3 regions of the Isoptericola sp. NPDC056618 genome follow, and region 2 is predicted to be linked to each of the others. Evidence: riboswitches for the same ligand, from Rfam matches in the RefSeq annotation. Region 2 holds a riboswitch; each other region holds the start of a gene.
The links. A riboswitch is a leader RNA that binds a small molecule or an ion and turns the genes downstream of it on or off. The one in region 2 is predicted to bind S-adenosylmethionine.
Positions count from the first base shown of each region.

Region 1: another riboswitch for S-adenosylmethionine. It lies ahead of ACFQ8T_RS09825 (aminotransferase class V-fold PLP-dependent enzyme); the one in region 2 lies ahead of ACFQ8T_RS04575 (LLM class flavin-dependent oxidoreductase).
Region 3: another riboswitch for S-adenosylmethionine. It lies ahead of ACFQ8T_RS02265 (methylenetetrahydrofolate reductase); the one in region 2 lies ahead of ACFQ8T_RS04575 (LLM class flavin-dependent oxidoreductase).

Region 1 is NZ_JBHTVZ010000006.1:7,732-13,116, reverse strand. It holds gene ACFQ8T_RS09840 (O-succinylhomoserine sulfhydrylase) at 1-1,137, opposite strand, end outside; gene ACFQ8T_RS09835 (rhodanese-like domain-containing protein) at 1,134-1,613, opposite strand; gene ACFQ8T_RS09830 (hypothetical protein) at 1,880-2,050, shown strand; SAM riboswitch class IV at 2,225-2,341, shown strand; gene ACFQ8T_RS09825 (aminotransferase class V-fold PLP-dependent enzyme) at 2,376-3,818, shown strand; gene ACFQ8T_RS09820 (CsbD family protein) at 3,892-4,065, opposite strand; gene ACFQ8T_RS09815 (NAD(P)-dependent oxidoreductase) at 4,177-5,073, opposite strand; gene ACFQ8T_RS09810 (MerR family transcriptional regulator) at 5,123-5,385, shown strand, end outside.
Region 2 is NZ_JBHTVZ010000002.1:326,533-331,917, forward strand. It holds gene surE (5'/3'-nucleotidase SurE) at 1-33, opposite strand, end outside; gene ACFQ8T_RS04555 (PfkB family carbohydrate kinase) at 79-1,008, opposite strand; gene ACFQ8T_RS04560 (LacI family DNA-binding transcriptional regulator) at 1,105-1,716, shown strand; gene ACFQ8T_RS04565 (MmcQ/YjbR family DNA-binding protein) at 1,730-2,158, opposite strand; gene ACFQ8T_RS04570 (GTP pyrophosphokinase family protein) at 2,165-2,893, opposite strand; SAM riboswitch class IV at 3,198-3,311, shown strand; gene ACFQ8T_RS04575 (LLM class flavin-dependent oxidoreductase) at 3,648-4,910, shown strand; gene ACFQ8T_RS04580 (DUF1684 domain-containing protein) at 5,005-5,385, shown strand, end outside.
Region 3 is NZ_JBHTVZ010000001.1:486,823-492,207, reverse strand. It holds gene ACFQ8T_RS02280 (carbon starvation CstA family protein) at 1-1,108, shown strand, start outside; gene ACFQ8T_RS02275 (YbdD/YjiX family protein) at 1,092-1,346, shown strand; gene ACFQ8T_RS02270 (NADP-dependent oxidoreductase) at 1,388-2,299, shown strand; SAM riboswitch class I at 2,393-2,499, shown strand; gene ACFQ8T_RS02265 (methylenetetrahydrofolate reductase) at 2,505-3,551, shown strand; gene metE (5-methyltetrahydropteroyltriglutamate--homocysteine S-methyltransferase) at 3,580-5,385, shown strand, end outside.

The DNA of each region.
Region 1 (5,385 bases), on a different contig from region 2:
CGTCGTGGCGGGGTGCGTGATGATCGACTTCGCGTCGCCGAGGTTGTTGGAGATGTCGACGACCTGCAGGGCGTCGAGGAACGCGAACGTCCGCTTCTTCGCCTCCGCCGGCTCGGTGCCCTCGGGCACCGCGAGGTCGAACGTCACGACCGTGCCGCCGCCCGACTGCTGCGCCTTGGCGAGCTCGTGCTGCGGGTGCGAGGGCAGGAACGGGTAGCGCACGCCGGTCACGCCGTCGAGCTCCTCGAGCGCGGTCGCGACCTCCAGCGCCGCCGCATTCTGGGCGCGCACGCGCACGTCGAGCGTCTCCAGGCCCTTGAGCAGCACCCACGCGTTGAACGGGCTCAGCGACGGGCCGGTGTTGCGCACGAACGTCTGCACCGGCCCGGTGAGGAACTCCTCCGAGCCGAGGATCGCGCCGCCGAGCACACGGCCCTGGCCGTCGATGTGCTTGGTGGCCGAGTACACGACGACGTCGGCGCCGAGCTCGAGCGGCTTCTGCAGGACGGGCGTCGCGAACACGTTGTCCACCACGACGACGGCGCCCGCGGCGTGCGCGAGCTCCGCCACCCGCCGCACGTCGACGAGGTCCTGCATGGGGTTGGACGGCGACTCGAAGAACACGACGTCGGCCGGCGTGGCGAGGGCCTCCTCCCACTGGGAGGTCACGTGCCCGTCGACCAGGTCGACGCGCACCCCCCACTTGGCGAGGATCTCGTCGTAGATGACGTTCGTCGACCCGAACAGGGCCCGCGCCGACACGATGCGCGAACCGCTGGAGACCAGCGCGGCGAGGGTGTTGAACACCGCCGACATGCCCGACGCCGTGGCGTAGCAGGCCTCGGCGCCCTCGATGAGGCGCAGCCGCTCCTCGAACGTGTGCACCGTCGGGTTGCCGTACCTCGAGTACAGGAACTGGGACCGCTCGCCGGCGAACGCGGCCTCGGCGTCCGCTGCCGAGCCGTAGGTGTACCCCTGGGTGAGGAACAGGCCCTCGGACATCTCCTGGAAGTCCGAGCGACGGTGCCCGCCGCGCACGGCGAGCGTCGCGGGCCGCACCGTGGCGGGCAGCGGGCGCGAGCCGCCGAAGGTCGTGGGGTCGGCGCCCGGGCCGGTCGGGACCTGCGCGTCGCTCATCGCGCCTGCTCCGCGGCCTGCTGCGTCGCGGCGGCGTCGTACGCGCCCCAGGGCAGGCCGCGCACCTTCCAGCCCTCGCGGTCGCGCACGCCGTCGAAACCGGGACCGCCCTCGAAGCCCTCGAGCACGTTGTACGCCGGGCCCAGGCCCGACGACGTCGCGAGCCGCGCCGCCCCGATGGAGCGCTGGCCGGAGCGACAGAGGAAGACGAGCGGTCGGTCCGCGGTGACGCCCGCGGCGGCGAGCTCGGCGAGGAAGCCGGCGTTCGGGCGCCCGCCCGCCTGCACCCACTCGACGAAGAGCGGCTCCTTGCCGGCGGTCGCGGTGTCGGGCACGCCGATGGCGCGCCACTCGCCCTCGGTGCGCACGTCCACCAGGACGGCGTCCGGGTCGCCGGCGAGCAGGTCCCACGCCTGCTGCGGGGTGAGGTCGCCGGCGTAGCCCTCGGCGGGGCGGGGATCGATCTGGGTGCTCATCGCAGTCCTCCCATCGGTCGTGGCGGTAGCACCCTCGTCCGGTACGGCCGCCGTCGCCGGCGACCGGCCCGCGGGTTGCTGCGGCGTCGACGTGCCACGTCACTCGGCCGCTCGGGATGGTCCTGGCGATCGTACGACAGCCGTCCGCCTGCTGGTCACCCCGTCTCGGGAGGCGAACGTCGCGCGTCCCCGGTGGGCCCCGCCTTCCGTGAAAGGTAAAGTCACGGTCAGGTTCCGGAAATGACCGCGCCCACAGGAGGCGCGCCATGGCCATCCTCGCCACGATCAAGGGCTGGTTCCGGCGCGAGCGGGAGGAGCCGCTGGAACGCCCTCGCGACCTGCCGCCGCCGCGCCCCGAGGGCGGGCGCCCGTACGAGGCGCCCTTCCCCCAGGGCGCGGACAACGTGCTCGGCTGGCGCGACGGCCCCGGCATCTGACCCGCGGTCCGCCCGCGTCGGGTCGGCCGCCCTCGCCGACGTGGGCCTGCGGGGGCGCGCCGGAGGGCAGGACGGTGCCAGGGGGCGCGCGGCCGGCGTCCCACGCGCCCGCATCGTGAGAAGGGCCGGGGCTCCGCTTGACCGTGGGGTGCTGCGCACGCACGATGGGCGGCAGGTCAAGAGCGCCAGCGCGAAGCCCCGGCTCGCTGGCCGGCAACCCTCCTCTCGCGGCGGGGTGCCCCGGGTGACGACCTGGCCCCGCGCCGTCCGGCGTACGGGCAAGCGCGGGGAGCCACCTCCCCGGCACGACCGAGGAGGACCACGCATGACCACGCTCACCACTGCGCCTGCGGTGCCCGCCACGCGCGCCGCCGCCGTGCACGACGTCGCCCCCGTGCTGCCCGTCGTCGGCGGCGACACGCTCGTGCCGCTCGTCGACGGCCGCCAGGTGCCGTACGCCAACCTCGACGTCGCGGCATCGGCGCCCGCCCTGCAGGCCGTGGCGGACCGGGTCGCGCGCGTGCTGCCGCTGTACGCCAGCGTGCACCGCGGCGCCGGTTACCTGTCCCAGGTCTCGACCGCCCTGTACGAGACGGCGCGCCGCACGATCGGCGCGTTCGTCGGCGCCCGCGAGGACGACCTCACGATCGTCACCCGCAACACGACGGACTCGCTCAACCTGCTCGCGGGCTGCGTGCCCGCCGACCCGGCCACCGGCGAGCCGGGCCGCGTCCTCGTGCTCGACATCGAGCACCACGCCAACCTTCTGCCCTGGCAGCGCGTCACCGACGCGACCGTCGTCACCGGCGGGCCGTCCGTGTCGGCCACCCTCGCGGAGATCGAGGAGGAGCTGAGCTCCGCCGCCGCGGCGGGCCGTCCCTACGCCCTGCTGGCGCTCACCGGCGCGTCGAACGTGACCGGCGAGGCGCTGCCCGTGGCCGACGTCGTCGCCGCGGCGCACGGAGCGGGCGCGCGCGTCGTGCTCGACGGTGCCCAGCTGGTGCCGCACCGCCGCTTCTCGCTCGCGGGGACGGGCGTCGACTACGTCGCCTTCTCGGGCCACAAGACGTACGCGCCCTTCGGGGCGGGCGCCCTGGTCGGACGGCGCGACTGGCTCGACGCCGGCACCCCGTACCTCGCCGGCGGCGGGGCCGTGCGCCGGGTGCGCACCACCACCACCGAGTGGCACGAGGGCCCCGCCCGGCACGAGGCGGGCTCGCCCAACGTCGTGGGCGCGGTGGCGCTCGCGGCCGCGTGCGACGAGCTCGCCGCCCTCGATCCGTGGGTCGCCGGCGAGCACGAGGACGCCCTGCGGCGCCGGCTCGTGGACGGGCTGGGCGAGGTCGAGCGCGTCGAGGTCGTGCACGTGTGGGACGACGCCGTCGACCCGGTGGGGGTCGTCACGTTCACCGTCACCGGGTACGACCCGGGCCTCGTCGCCGCGTACCTGTCCGCCGAGCACGGCATCGGCGTGCGCGACGGGCGGTTCTGCGCCCACCCCCTGCTCGGCCGCCTCGGGTTCGACGCCGGCGCCGTGCGCGCGTCGGTGGGCCTCGGGACGGCGGGCGAGGAGGTCGAGCGGCTCGTCGCGGCCGTCCGCTCGCTCGTGACCGAGGGGCCGCAGGCGCGGTACGACGTCGTGGACGGGCTGTGGGTCGTCGTCGACGATCCCCGCCCCGTGCCCGACGGCTCCGGCCTCGAGGGGCTGCTCGCCACCGCCGCGCTGGGCGCCGACGAAGCCTTCGGCTGCCTGCCCGACGACCTCTGAGCAGTCGGTCCCGCCCCAGCGGGGCATGACGACGGGGCGCCACTGTGCGGTGGCGCCCCGTCGTGTCAGCGGGTCACTTCTTGAACGCGTCCTTGGTGTCGTCGCCCGCCTGCTTGAGGTTCGCGCTGGCCTGCTGGGCCTTGCCCTCGGCCTCCTTGCTCTCGTCGCCGGTGAGCTTGCCCGTGGCTTCCTTGACCTTGCCTTCGGCCTCTTCCGCGAGGTGCTTGGCCTTGTCTCCCAGTCCCATCGGGGCTCCTTCCGTCATACGAACGACCTCGAAGACCGACCGTAGGCGCGTGCCCGCCGGCTCGCACGCCGACGTCTCAGGTCGTGGGTCCTCCGGGTGGCGGCCGGCAGGTCAGGGCGCCGGGCGGCCGAACTCCTCGATCAGCACCGGGTACTGCTCGTGACCGTGGCCCGCGGCGACGCCACGGTCCGCCACGGCCTTGAGCAGTCTCGGCAGCTCGGTGCTCACGCCCAGCGCCTCGCTCTCCTCGACGAGGTGCGCCATCGCGCGCACGTCCGTCTCGAGGGCGGAGGCCTCGGCCGGGAAGCTGCCGCTGTCGACCTGCTCCGCGTAGCCGGGCAGCCAACCGGCCACGCCCTCCGCGATCTGCCGGGCGAACGGCGCGAAGGCGGCGGCGTCCACCCCGGCCGTGCGGAGCATGGCGGTGCCGTGCAGCCACGCGTCGAGGACGCTCCACATCATCGTGAGGCCGGCCGCGTCGTAGAGGGATGCCAGCCCGGGGTCCTCGCCGAGGTGGGTGACGGTGCCGAGCGCCGCGAGCGTGGCCGCGTGCGCGTCGAAGTCCGCCCGGGGCCCGCTGTGCAGGACGACCGCGTCCGCCGTCCCGATCGCGGAGGGCACGGCCATGATCGCGCCGTCGAGGTATCGCGCTCCGCGTCGGGCGGCCCACCGGGCGGTCTCCCTGGCCTGCGAGGAGCTGCTGGACGTGAGGTTGACCAGCGGGGCGCCGGTGACGTCGACGCCGTCCTGGCCGATCAGCTCGCGCACGGCGGCGTCGTCGGTGAGGCAGACGATCGTCAGGGCGCCGGGACGCACCGCCGCGGCCGCCGAGGGCGCCAGGCGCGCGCCGTCCGCCACCAGGGCGTCGGCCTTGGCGGCGGTGCGGTTCCACACGGTGGTGGGGTGCCCGGCCCGGAGGAACGCGCCGGCGAGCGCGCGACCCATGAGGCCGAGACCGACGACGGAGACGGGGGCGGGGGGCGACGGCTTGTGGGTTCTGGTGACCATGGCAGCATCGTCGACGTTCATACCGGTGTGAAGGTCAAGGGGGAGCGGGATGCGGATCGGGGAGCTGAGCCGCCGCACGGGCGTGCGGACGCACCAGCTGCGCTACTACGAGGCCCAGGGCCTGCTGGAGGTCGCCCGGCGCTCGAACGGCTACCGCGAGTTCGACGAGGGGGCCGTGCTGCGGGTGCGGCAGATCCGGCACCTGCTCGACGCCGGCCTGTCGTCCGAGGACATCGCCTACGTCCTGCCGTGCGCGGTCGGCGAGGAGCCGCAGCTGCCCGGCTGTGTCGAGCTCCTGACCGCGATGCGCTC
Region 2 (5,385 bases):
ACCAGGGGAGTCGATCCCGTCGTCGTTCGTCACCAGTGCCAGCATCGTGGTCCTTCCTGTCGTGCGGTGGTCCCGGTGTCACCCGAGATCGTCGACCGTGACCCGTTCGGCGAAGCTCTCGATCTCCGCGCGGCTGCCGGTGCCGAGGCCGTGCCGGGCGACGTTGAGGGCGCCCGCCGCAGCACCGAGGCGCACCGCGTCGACGACGGGCAGCCCGCGGCCGACACCGACCGCGACGCCGGCCGTCATCGAGTCGCCCGCGCCTCGGTGGTCGACCGTCGAGACGGGCGGCGTGGTCAGCGCGGCCGTGCCGTCGGCGGTGACCAGGAGCGTCGGTTCGTCGGCCCGGGAGACGACGAACGCGTCGAGGCCGTCGGCGACCCAACGGCCGGCGGCCGCCCGGAGGGCGGGGACCGAGTCGGCGTCCGCCAGATCGTCGTCGACCATCTCCTCGTGGCTCATCTTCAGCACGGAGAGCGTCGCGCGGTCGATGGCGGCGGCCAGGCCCCCGCTCAGGTCAGCCACGACCGGCGTGCCCGAGGCCGCGACGTCACGTGCGAGGCGGGTGAGGTAGTCCTGGGGCAGCCCGACGCCGTGCTGGGTCCCGGTCAGCACGCACACGTCCGCCTCCAGCGCCGCCACCAACGACGTGCCGTAGAGGTCGTCCAGCGCGTGCCGGTCGAGCGGCACCGACGGCATGACCACGTGGTGGGGATCGTCTCCGTGGCGGCGGTCCCGCACCAGGGCGCCACCCCCGCCGCGACGCGTCGGCCGCACCTCCAGCTCGCGGGTGCGGGCCAGGTGCGCGGCGATCTCGCCGGTCTCTCCGCCGAACGCCCCGCACACCACGACCTCGGCGCCCAGCGACCGTGCCATGGTCGCGACCCACAGTCCCTGACCGCCCGGGTGGACGTGGACCTCCGGCGCGTCGCGGACCGGGTCGGTCTCGATCTCGATCGTGAGCAGCGGCTCGGGGGCGATGACGCAGACCCTGGGCGTGGACGGCATGCCTGGACCGTAGGCGCAGGTGCCCGTGCCCGCCCGAGGGGACGACCCGAGCCTTCCTCTCGTCCCCACCCGCCGGCCCGAGGAGCGACGACCCTGGTGAGACGTTCGTCCCCCAGCATCTCGGACGTCGCGCGCGCCGCCGGTGTGTCGATGGGCACGGTGTCGAACGTCCTCAACGGCACGGTGCGCGTCACCCCGGCGACCCGGGCCCGGGTCGAGGCCGCGATCCGGGAGCTCGGGTTCGTCCGCAACGGCGTCGCGCGGTCGCTGGCGGCCGGCCGGAGCTCGACGCTCGGCTTCGTGATCATCGACCTCGCGAACTCCTACTTCCTGGACATCGCGCGAGGCGCCGAGGAGGAGGCCGGCCGGGCGGGGCTGAACCTGCTGCTGGCGAACTCCGACATGTCGGAGGAGAAGCAGAGCACGTACGTCGACCTGCTCGCCGTGGGCGTGCTGCAGTCGCTGCTGCTGTCGTCCTCGCTGCGGGCGCCGGACGACGTCGCGATCATCGGCTACGACGACAACCGCGCCGCGTGGGACTCCGCCGTCCCGCTGTCGACCGTCCGGCAGCCGGGGGAGGCGGTCGGCCGGGAGGCGGTGCGGCTCCTGCTGGAGGAGCTGGAGACCGGGCCCGAGGCCCACCGGCACCGGCTCGTCACGTGCGAGCCGCGGCTCGTGGTGCGCGCGAGCACCGCCGGCCCGTCCTGACCGGCCGGCAGGATCAGCCGCCCGCCGGGGGCCGGCCGTCGATCAGCTCGCTCAGTCCGGTGCGGAACCGCTCCGTGTCGTCGAGGTCGATCGGCCGCAGGCGCCGGGGGAGCGCCGCGACGACCAGCGCGTACGCCTCGAGGACCAGCTCCTCCACGAGGTCCGGCGTGATCCCCGGCCCCGCGGCCAGCGAGATCCAGTGGCGCTTGTTCATGTGGTAGCCGGCGGTCACGGTCTCGAGCTCCTGGCGGAGCGCCTCGCCGTCGTCGGGCGCGCACTTGAGCGTCACGAGCGGGGTGCCCATGACCTCCGTGGTCATGCAGAAGACCTTCGCCCGGACCTTGAACACGTCGTGCTCGGGCCCGAACGGCCAGGTGCGGGTGACGCCCGGCAGCGCGAGCGCGGTGGCGGCGGCGACGTCCTGGTGCTGCGTGGGGCCCACGCCGTGTCAGTCCTGTCGGGACGTGCGCAGCGCGTCGCCCTCGACCTCGGCGGCGCTCCAGAAGTTGCGGAGCATCTCCTCGGGGGTGAGCAGCGAGTCGCGGTGCTCGACCGGCTCCTCGGCGCCCGCGATCGCCTTCACCTCGTCGTGGATCCGCTCCATGGAGCTGTCGAGGGACGACGCGACGTCGGCGGCGAGCTTGAGCGAGTCCGTGAGGTGGCGCGGCACGTCGCGCGCGTACTTGTAGTAGATCTTGTGCTCCAGGCTCGCCCAGAAGTCCATGGCGATGGTGCGCAGCTGGATCTCCACGATGACGTGCTCGACCCGGTCGGACAGGTAGACCGGCACCTGCACGATGAGGTGCAGGGACTTGTAGCCGTTCGCCTTGGGGTGGGCGATGTAGTCGCGCTCCTCCAGGACCGTGAGGTCGGCCTGGTTCATGAGCATGTCCCGCACCTTGTAGATGTCGGAGACGAAGCTGCAGGTCACCCGCACGCCGGCGACGTCGAACATGTGCTCGCGCACGCCCTCGGGCGTCAGCGGGATGCCCTTGCGCCGGCACTTGGCGACGATCGACTCGAGCGACTTGAGGCGCGAGCTGACGTGCTCGACCGGGTTGTAGTTCTGCATGTGCCGGAACTCGTCGCGCAGGATCGAGATCTTGGTCATGACCTCGTCGATCCCGAACTTGTACGTCAGCACGAGCCGCCGCAGGCGGTCGACGAGAGCCCGGATCTCCGCGGCCTCGGGGGAGTGGTGCGGGGTCTCCGGTGCTGCGTCCTGGGAGGCGCCGTCCCGGTGCTCGTGCGGTGCGTCCTGCCGTGCGTCCTGCCGTGCGTCCTGCCCTGCGTCCTGGCTCACGGGCACCACGGTAGCCAGGTTTCCTGGCGCTCGAGAATCCGATAAAACCGGTCGGGACTGTTCGGTATTCGAGACGGTCGGGACGAACCGTTGACACCCCCCTTCCGGAGACCTACGTTCCTGCGCACCGGGTCGGACGACCGCGGCGCCCCAGGTGGTGCGGCCGGACGTCCCGGGTGGTCACGAGCTCCGACGCGAAGCCCCGGCTCGTCGGACGGCAACCCCCAGCGCGGGCGGGTGCCCCGGGTGAGGACCAGGCCGGCCGTCGCCGACGGCACGGCAACACGCGACCCCCGCCCCGGCGGGGAGCAGGAGAGGACGAGCATGCACCGCGACGCCACCACCGTGCGCCCCCTGTCGTCCCGGCACGTGCCGTCCGCCTCGCCGGTGACCTCGGCGTCCGCCCGGGCGTGGTGTCGACGCCGCTGATCGCGGCCTGATCGTCCGCCCCTCGCGGCGGACGACCCTCCTCGACGGCCCGGCACCTGCCGGGCCCCGGCCGCAGACGGCCCCGCCCGCCGGTCCCGGCGGGCCTTCCTCCCCGTGCCCTCCCGGCGGTGGCGCGCACCCGCAGGTCCACGACCCGCGCCCGAGTGCGTCCGTCCGCCGCGCCCTGATCGGAGCCGACGTGCCCTCCTCCCTGCCCTCGACGTCCACCCCCAGCACCCCGTCCGCTCTCGTCGTCGGCGTCGACCTCACGGCGGCCGGCGCCCGGCCCGGCGTGCACCGAGCGCGCGGCATCGTGCAGCCCCGGTCGTTCGACGCCGAGCGCTTCGTCCAGCTCGTGCGCACCGCCGACGGCGGCGGCCTCGACCTCGTCACCCTCGACGAGGGCTTCCTGCTGCACCCGGGCCGGCGGCAGGTGACCGGGCGGCTCGACGCGGCCGTGGCCGCCGCACGGGTGGCCCCCCACACGACGCGGGCCGGGCTGGTCGCCGCCGTCGACACCGCGCACGTGGACCCGGCGCACGTCGCCCAGGCCGTCGCCCGCGTCGACCAGGCGAGCTCCGGCCGTGCCGGGTGGCAGGTCGGGCTCCCCACCGGCGCCGTGGTGCAGGACGACGCGTGGGCGGAGCAGGCCCGCGGCGTCGCGGCACAGGTCGTGCGGCACTGGGACGGGCTCGCGACGGGGACCGGGCCGAACGCGGGTGACACCGCCGGCGCCGTCGCCGTCGACGACGAGGGGCGCTTCCGCGTGGACCACGACGGCATCCGCTTCGCCGTGCGCCGGCACCGGCCTGCCGAGAGCCGGGCCGCCGACGGGCCCCGGGGCGCCGGGACGCGGCAGGGCCGGCCGCCCGTCGTCGTCTCCGCCCGGAGCGAGGCCGCGCTCGACCTCGCCGCCCGGACGGCGGACGTCGTGCGCGTCGCGGCCACCGCGCCGGCCCGCGCCGTCCGGCTGCGCTCCCGGCTGCGCGACGCTGCCGAGGCCGCGGGCCGCGACCCCGACACGCTGCGCGTGCTCACCGAGGCGTACGTCGTGCTGGCCGAGGACCGCGCCAGCGCGCAGGCGCGGCTCGAGCTGGTCGAGGCCCTCGAGGGCCCGGAGATCTCCGGCGGGCTGCTCGTGGTGGCCGGCACCCCCGACGACCTCGCCGAGACGATCGTGGACTGGCGGGACGCCGGCGCGTCCGACGGGTTCCTGCTGCGGCCCTCGTCGCTCGGCCCGGACCTGGACGCCCTCGTCGACGGTGTGCTCCCGCGCCTCGTGCGCGACGGCGTGCGGGCGGTGGCGTCACCGGCGCCGCGCACGCTCCGCGCGACCCTCGGGCTGCCGGACGTGGGGCCTGCCGGCAGCGCCGGCAGCGCCGTCGTCGCCCCCGCGTCGGCGCACGCGCGGCCGCGCGCCCGGGCGGGCCGAACCGCCGACTCCCGGCTGGTGCGCGCGTGACCGCCCGCACCCACGCCCGCCACGTCGCCCCCGCCGCCCGCGTCGCCGACACCCGCCGCGACGCCGCACGCCCTCTTGTGACCGGAGGTCCCCGATGACCGTCACCGACGCACCGCGCGTCCGCCCCACCGACCCCGCAGGCGCCCCTGCCCACGCACCGGCCGCCGATCCTGTCGCCGGTCCTGCCGTGGCCCGGCGCGCGCGCCGGCGGGCCGACCGCGAGCGCGCGCTCGCCGCGCCCCACGGCTGGCTGAGCCTGGCGGGGTTCCACTGGCTGCCCTCGCGACCGGAGCCGCTGCCAGGCGTGCCCGGGCTGTGGCTCGCCGACGCCGCCGGCGCGCACCTGCGGCCGGGGGAGACCGGCGGTCCCCGGGTCCGGGGGCCGGAGGTAGTGGACGGCGCGTACGACGGCGACGTCCCCGAGGGGGGCAGCGTCGTCCTGGGGACGTTCCTGCCCTCCGGGCGCGAGCCCGTC
Region 3 (5,385 bases), on a different contig from region 2:
GAAGGAGCGCCAGACGCGCTTCATCGGCTACGGCGGCATGCTCATGGAGTCGTTCGTCGCGATCATGGCGCTGGTCGCCGCGATCTCGATCGACCGGGGCGTGTACTTCGCGATGAACTCGTCGGCCGCGGCCACGGGCGGCACCATCGAGGGCGCGGTCGCGTTCGTGAACTCGCTCGGCCTCGCCGGCGTCAACCTCACGCCCGACACCCTGAGCACCCTGGCCAGCCAGGTGGGCGAGCCGTCGATCGTGTCCCGCACCGGCGGCGCGCCGACGCTCGCGCTCGGCCTGGCGACGATCATGCACCAGCTCGTCGGCGGCACCGCGATGATGGGCTTCTGGTACCACTTCGCGATCATGTTCGAGGCGCTGTTCATCCTCACCGCCGTCGACGCCGGCACCCGCGTGGCCCGCTTCATGCTGCAGGACACCATCGGGAACATGGCCCCGCGGTTCAAGGACGTGAGCTGGCGACCAGGGGTCTGGGTCTGCACCGCGATCATGGTCGCGGGCTGGGGCACGATCCTCTATCTCGGCGTCACCGACCCGCTCGGCGGCATCAACACGTTCTTCCCGCTGTTCGGCATCGCGAACCAGCTGCTCGCGGCGATCGCCCTCGCCGTCGTGCTCGCCATCGTCGCCAAGCGCGGCCGCGCCTACTGGGCGTGGCTGTGGATCGTGGCCGTGCCGCTCGCCTTCACGGCGCTCATCACCATCTGGGCGTCGTTCGAGAAGATCTTCTCGGACGTGCCCCAGGTCGGGTACTGGGCGCAGCACCGGGCGTTCCAGGACGCGCTCGCCGCCGGGGAGACGTCGTTCGGCACCGCCCCCGACGTCGCGGCGATGGAGGCCGTGGTCCGCAACACCTTCGTGCAGGGCACCCTGTCGATCGTGTTCGTGGTGCTGTCGATCGTCGTGATCCTCGCGTCGGTGGTCGTGACGATCAAGGCGTTCCGCGACGGCGGCGGCGAGAACCACGAGGACGCGCCCGTCGCGTCCCGGCGGTTCGCCCCGGCGAACCTCTTCGCGACGGCCGAGGAGAAGCGGATCGAGAAGGAGTGGGTCGACGCCGGACTGCGGGAGACCAGCGGTGCCGGGCACCACTGACGCCCGCACCGTCGGCGCCACCGCGCGCGACGCCGCCCGGGCACTGGCCCGGGCGGCGTCGGCGGGGTGGACGAACCTGCGCTGGTACGTGCGGCAGGTGATGGGCGAGGGCGCCTACGCGACGTACGTGGCGCACGAGCGGGCGGCCCACCCCGACCGGGAGCCGATGGGCGAGCGCGAGTTCTGGCGCGAGCACTACGCGGCCCAGGACCGCAACCCCGGCTCGCGCTGCTGCTGAGCGGGCGGGCGCGACGGCGCCCGCCGCGCCAGGATGGGCGCGTGCGCGCGATCGTGTTCGAATCCCACGGCGGCCCCGAGGTGCTGCATCTCGCCGACGCCCCCGACCCTCAGGCCGGGCCCGGCCAGGTGCGCGTGCGCGTCGAGGCCGCGGCCGTCAACGGCTGGGACGTGAAGTCCCGCGCCGGCACGACCGGCGGCCCGCCGCCGACGTCGCCCGTCGTGCCGGGCCTGGAGGTGGCGGGGGTCGTCGACCAGGTCGGCCCACCCGCCGGGGAGGGCCTGACCGGCGTCGCGCCCGGCGACCGCGTGGTCGGGTTCGCCGTCGGCGGCGGGTACGCGGAGCTCGCCCTCACGTCGGTCTTCGCGCGCGTGCCCGACGGGCTCGCCGCGACCGACGCCGTCACGGTCCCCGTCGCGGCCGAGACCGCGACCCGCGTGCTGCGCCTCCTCGACGTCCGGCCGGGCGAGACGCTGCTCGTGCACGGGGCGTCCGGGTCGGTGGGCGCGCTGGTCGTCCAGCTCGCCGTCCGCCGCGGCGCCCGCGTGATCGGCACGGCGTCGCCGCGGAACCAGGACAGGGTCGCCGCGCTCGGCGCGACGCCCACCACCTACGGCGCCGGGCTCGTGGAACGGGTGCGCGCCCTCGCCCCCGACGGCGTGGACGCCGTCCTCGACACCACCGGCGCGGGCGTGCTCCCCGACTCGATCGCGCTGCGCGGCGGCACGGACCGGATCGTCACCATCGCCGACGACGCCGCGGCGGACCTCGGGGTCCAGGCCAGCTGGCGGTCCGAGCGCGACGCCGGCGAGCTCGCCGAGGCCGTCGACGCCCTGGCCCGCGGCGAGCTGGCGACCACCGTCGGCGCCGTGCTGCCCCTGGCCGACGCCCCGCGGGCGCACGAGCTGGTCGAGAGCGGGCGCGCGGGCGGCAAGGTCGTCCTGGTGCCCTGAGCAGGGCGTTCCCGCCCGATCCGCATCGGCGATCGTCTCAGCAGGCGGTCTCATCCTCGCCCGTATCGCGGATGCTGCGTACGATCGCGTGACAAGCCATCCAGAGCGGCCGAGAGTCCTGGCTCGACGACGCCGCAGCAACCCGTTCTCCGACGGAAGCCTCCCGAGGACGAAGGTGCTCACGCCAGGATCGATGGAGTGACGCATGGTCGCAGAGGCATCCCTTTCGCCCACCCCGGCAGCTCAGCCGGCAGTTCACCCGGCGCTGCCGGCACGCCCGACGGTCTCGTTCGAGCTCATGCCGCCGCGCCGGCCGGACGCCGCCCCCAAGTTCTGGGAGACGGCGCGCCGGCTGGTGGCCGCGCGCCCGGACTTCGTGTCCGTGACCTACGGCGCGGGCGGCGGTGACCGGGCGACCGCACGCCAGGTCGTGTCCACCCTGCTCGCGGGCACGCCCGTCCTGCCCGTGGCCCACCTGACCTGCGTGGGCGCGCACCGGGAGGACGTCTCCGCCGTCATCGACGACTTCCTCGACGCCGGCACCCGCGCGTTCCTCGCCCTGCGGGGCGACCCGCCGAAGGACCAGCCGGACTGGGCGCCGCCCGCCGACGGCGTCGCGTCGTCGATCGAGCTCGTGCACCTGCTGCGCGAGGTCGAGGCCCGGCGCTGCGCGACCGACCCCGGGGCCGCGCTGCGCGGCGCCGCCCGCCCGATGACGATCGCCGTCGCGACGTTCGTCGACGGCAACGTGCAGGCGGGCACCACCCGGGCCCAGGAGGTCCGGCGCCTCAAGGAGAAGCAGGACGCGGGGGCGAGCTTCGCCATCACGCAGCTCTTCTACGAGGCCGGCTCCTACACCGACTTCGTCGCCGAGGCCCGCGCGGCCGGAGTGACGATCCCGATCCTCGCCGGGCAGCTGCCCACGACCGAGCCGCGCCGGCTCCGTCGCGTCGAGGAGCTCACCGGCGTCCGCGCGCCCCGGCACCTGCTGGACGCGCTCGACGCCCTGCCGGACCCGGAGGCCCAGCACGCCTACGGGACCGCGCGCGCCGTGGAGCTCGCACAGCGCGTGCTCGACGCGGGCGCACCCGGCATCCACGTGTACACGTTCAACAAGTACCGTCCCGCTCTGGACCTGCTCGAGGGTGTCCACCTCGGCGGACCGGCGCCGGCCGACGCCATGTCGGACGGCGCGGACCTGGCCAGAAGGCCGTGGGTACCGAGCATCCCGACCCAGGCTCCCGCCGTCTGACGCGCGGAGCCCGAACTCTGGAGTGCTCATGTCCACCACACCGACAAGCCCCACCCCCGCCACGGCATTTCCCGGTGGCACGATCCTCGGCTACCCGCGCATCGGGCGCCGCCGCGAGCTCAAGAAGGCCGTGGAGTCGTTCTGGGCCGGGCGCACCGACGCCGTCGACCTGGAGGTCGCGGCCGGCACGCTGCGCCGCGAGACGGCCCGCCGTCTCGTCGACCTCGGCCTGAACCCCGACGACGGCTCCGTGCCCGGGTCGTTCTCCTACTACGACCAGGTGCTCGACGTCGTCGCGCTGCTGGGCGCCGTTCCCGAGCGGTTCCGCGACCTGCTCGACGACGAGGACGGCTCGCTCGAGCTCGACGGCTACTTCACCGTGGCCCGGGGCCGCGGCGAGGACGCCCCGCTCGAGATGACCAAGTGGTTCGACACGAACTACCACTACCTCGTGCCGGAGATCAGCGAGACGACGCCGGTCTCGTTCGCCGACCACCGCATCGTGCGCGAGTACGCCGAGGCCAAGGAGGCCGGCGTCACGACGCGCCCGGTGCTCGTGGGCCCGGTGACGTTCCTCGCCCTGTCGAAGGCGGCCGACGAGGCGGGCGACGGGTTCCACCCGCTCGACCGGCTCGACGACGTCGTCGCCGCGTACGCCGACCTGCTGCGCGCGCTGGCCGCCGTCGGCGTGCCGTGGGTGCAGCTCGACGAGCCCGCGCTCGTCACGGACTCCCTCGACGTGCCCGCGGAGCGCCTGCACGCGGCGATCGCCTCGGCGTACCGCACCCTGGCGACCGACCTCGCGACGGCCACCGACGACACCGCCTCTGAGGACGCGGCGGGCGAGAGGCCCGCGATCCTCGTGACGGCGCCGTTCGGCGGCCTGCACGAGGACGCCCTCGCGCTCCTCGCCGCGACCGACGTCGACGCGATCGCGATCGACCTGGTCAAGGGCGCCGTGCCGGCCGGCCTGGTGCCGGGCCTCGAGGGCAAGACCCTCGTCGCGGGCGTGATCGACGGGCACAACGTCTGGCGGGCCGACCTGGCCGCCAAGCTCGACGTCGTCGAGTCGCTGCGGGGCCTCGGCGCCGGGGCCCTCACCGTCGGCACGTCGACGTCGCTGCTGCACGTGCCGCACGACGTCGAGGACGAGGTCTTCGACGTCACGGCCGCGGGCACCACGCTCGACCCGCGCCTGCGCGACTGGCTCGCGTTCGCCGACCAGAAGGTGGGCGAGGTCGCGACCCTGGCCGTGGCCCTCGCGGACGGCCGGCAGTCCGTCGCGGACGCGCTCGACGCGTCCTCCGCGGCCGTGGCCTCGCGCGCGACGGCGGCGGGCGTCGTCGTGCCCGCGGTGCGCGACCGGGCCGCGGCACTCACCGACGCCGACTTCGCCCGCGGCCCGTACGCGGAGCGGGCGGCCGCGCAGGCCGCGCGGCTCGACCTGCCCCCGCTGCCCACGACGACGATCGGCTCGTTCCCGCAGACCCCGGAGATCCGCAAGGCCCGGGCCGCGTGGACCCAGGGCGAGCTGTCCGACGCCGACTACTCCGCCGCGATGCGGGAGGAGATCGGGCGCGTCGTGACGCTGCAGGAGGAGCTGGGCCTCGACGTGCTGGTGCACGGCGAGCCCGAGCGCAACGACATGGTGCAGTACTTCGCCGAGCAGCTCGACGGCTTCGCGGTGACGGCGAACGGCTGGGTGCAGTCGTACGGGTCGCGCTGCGTGCGCCCGCCGATCCTCTGGGGTGACGTGCAGCGCCCGGCGCCGATCACGGTCGAGTGGTCCGCGTACACGGCGTCGCTCACCGAGAAGCCGGTCAAGGGCATGCTC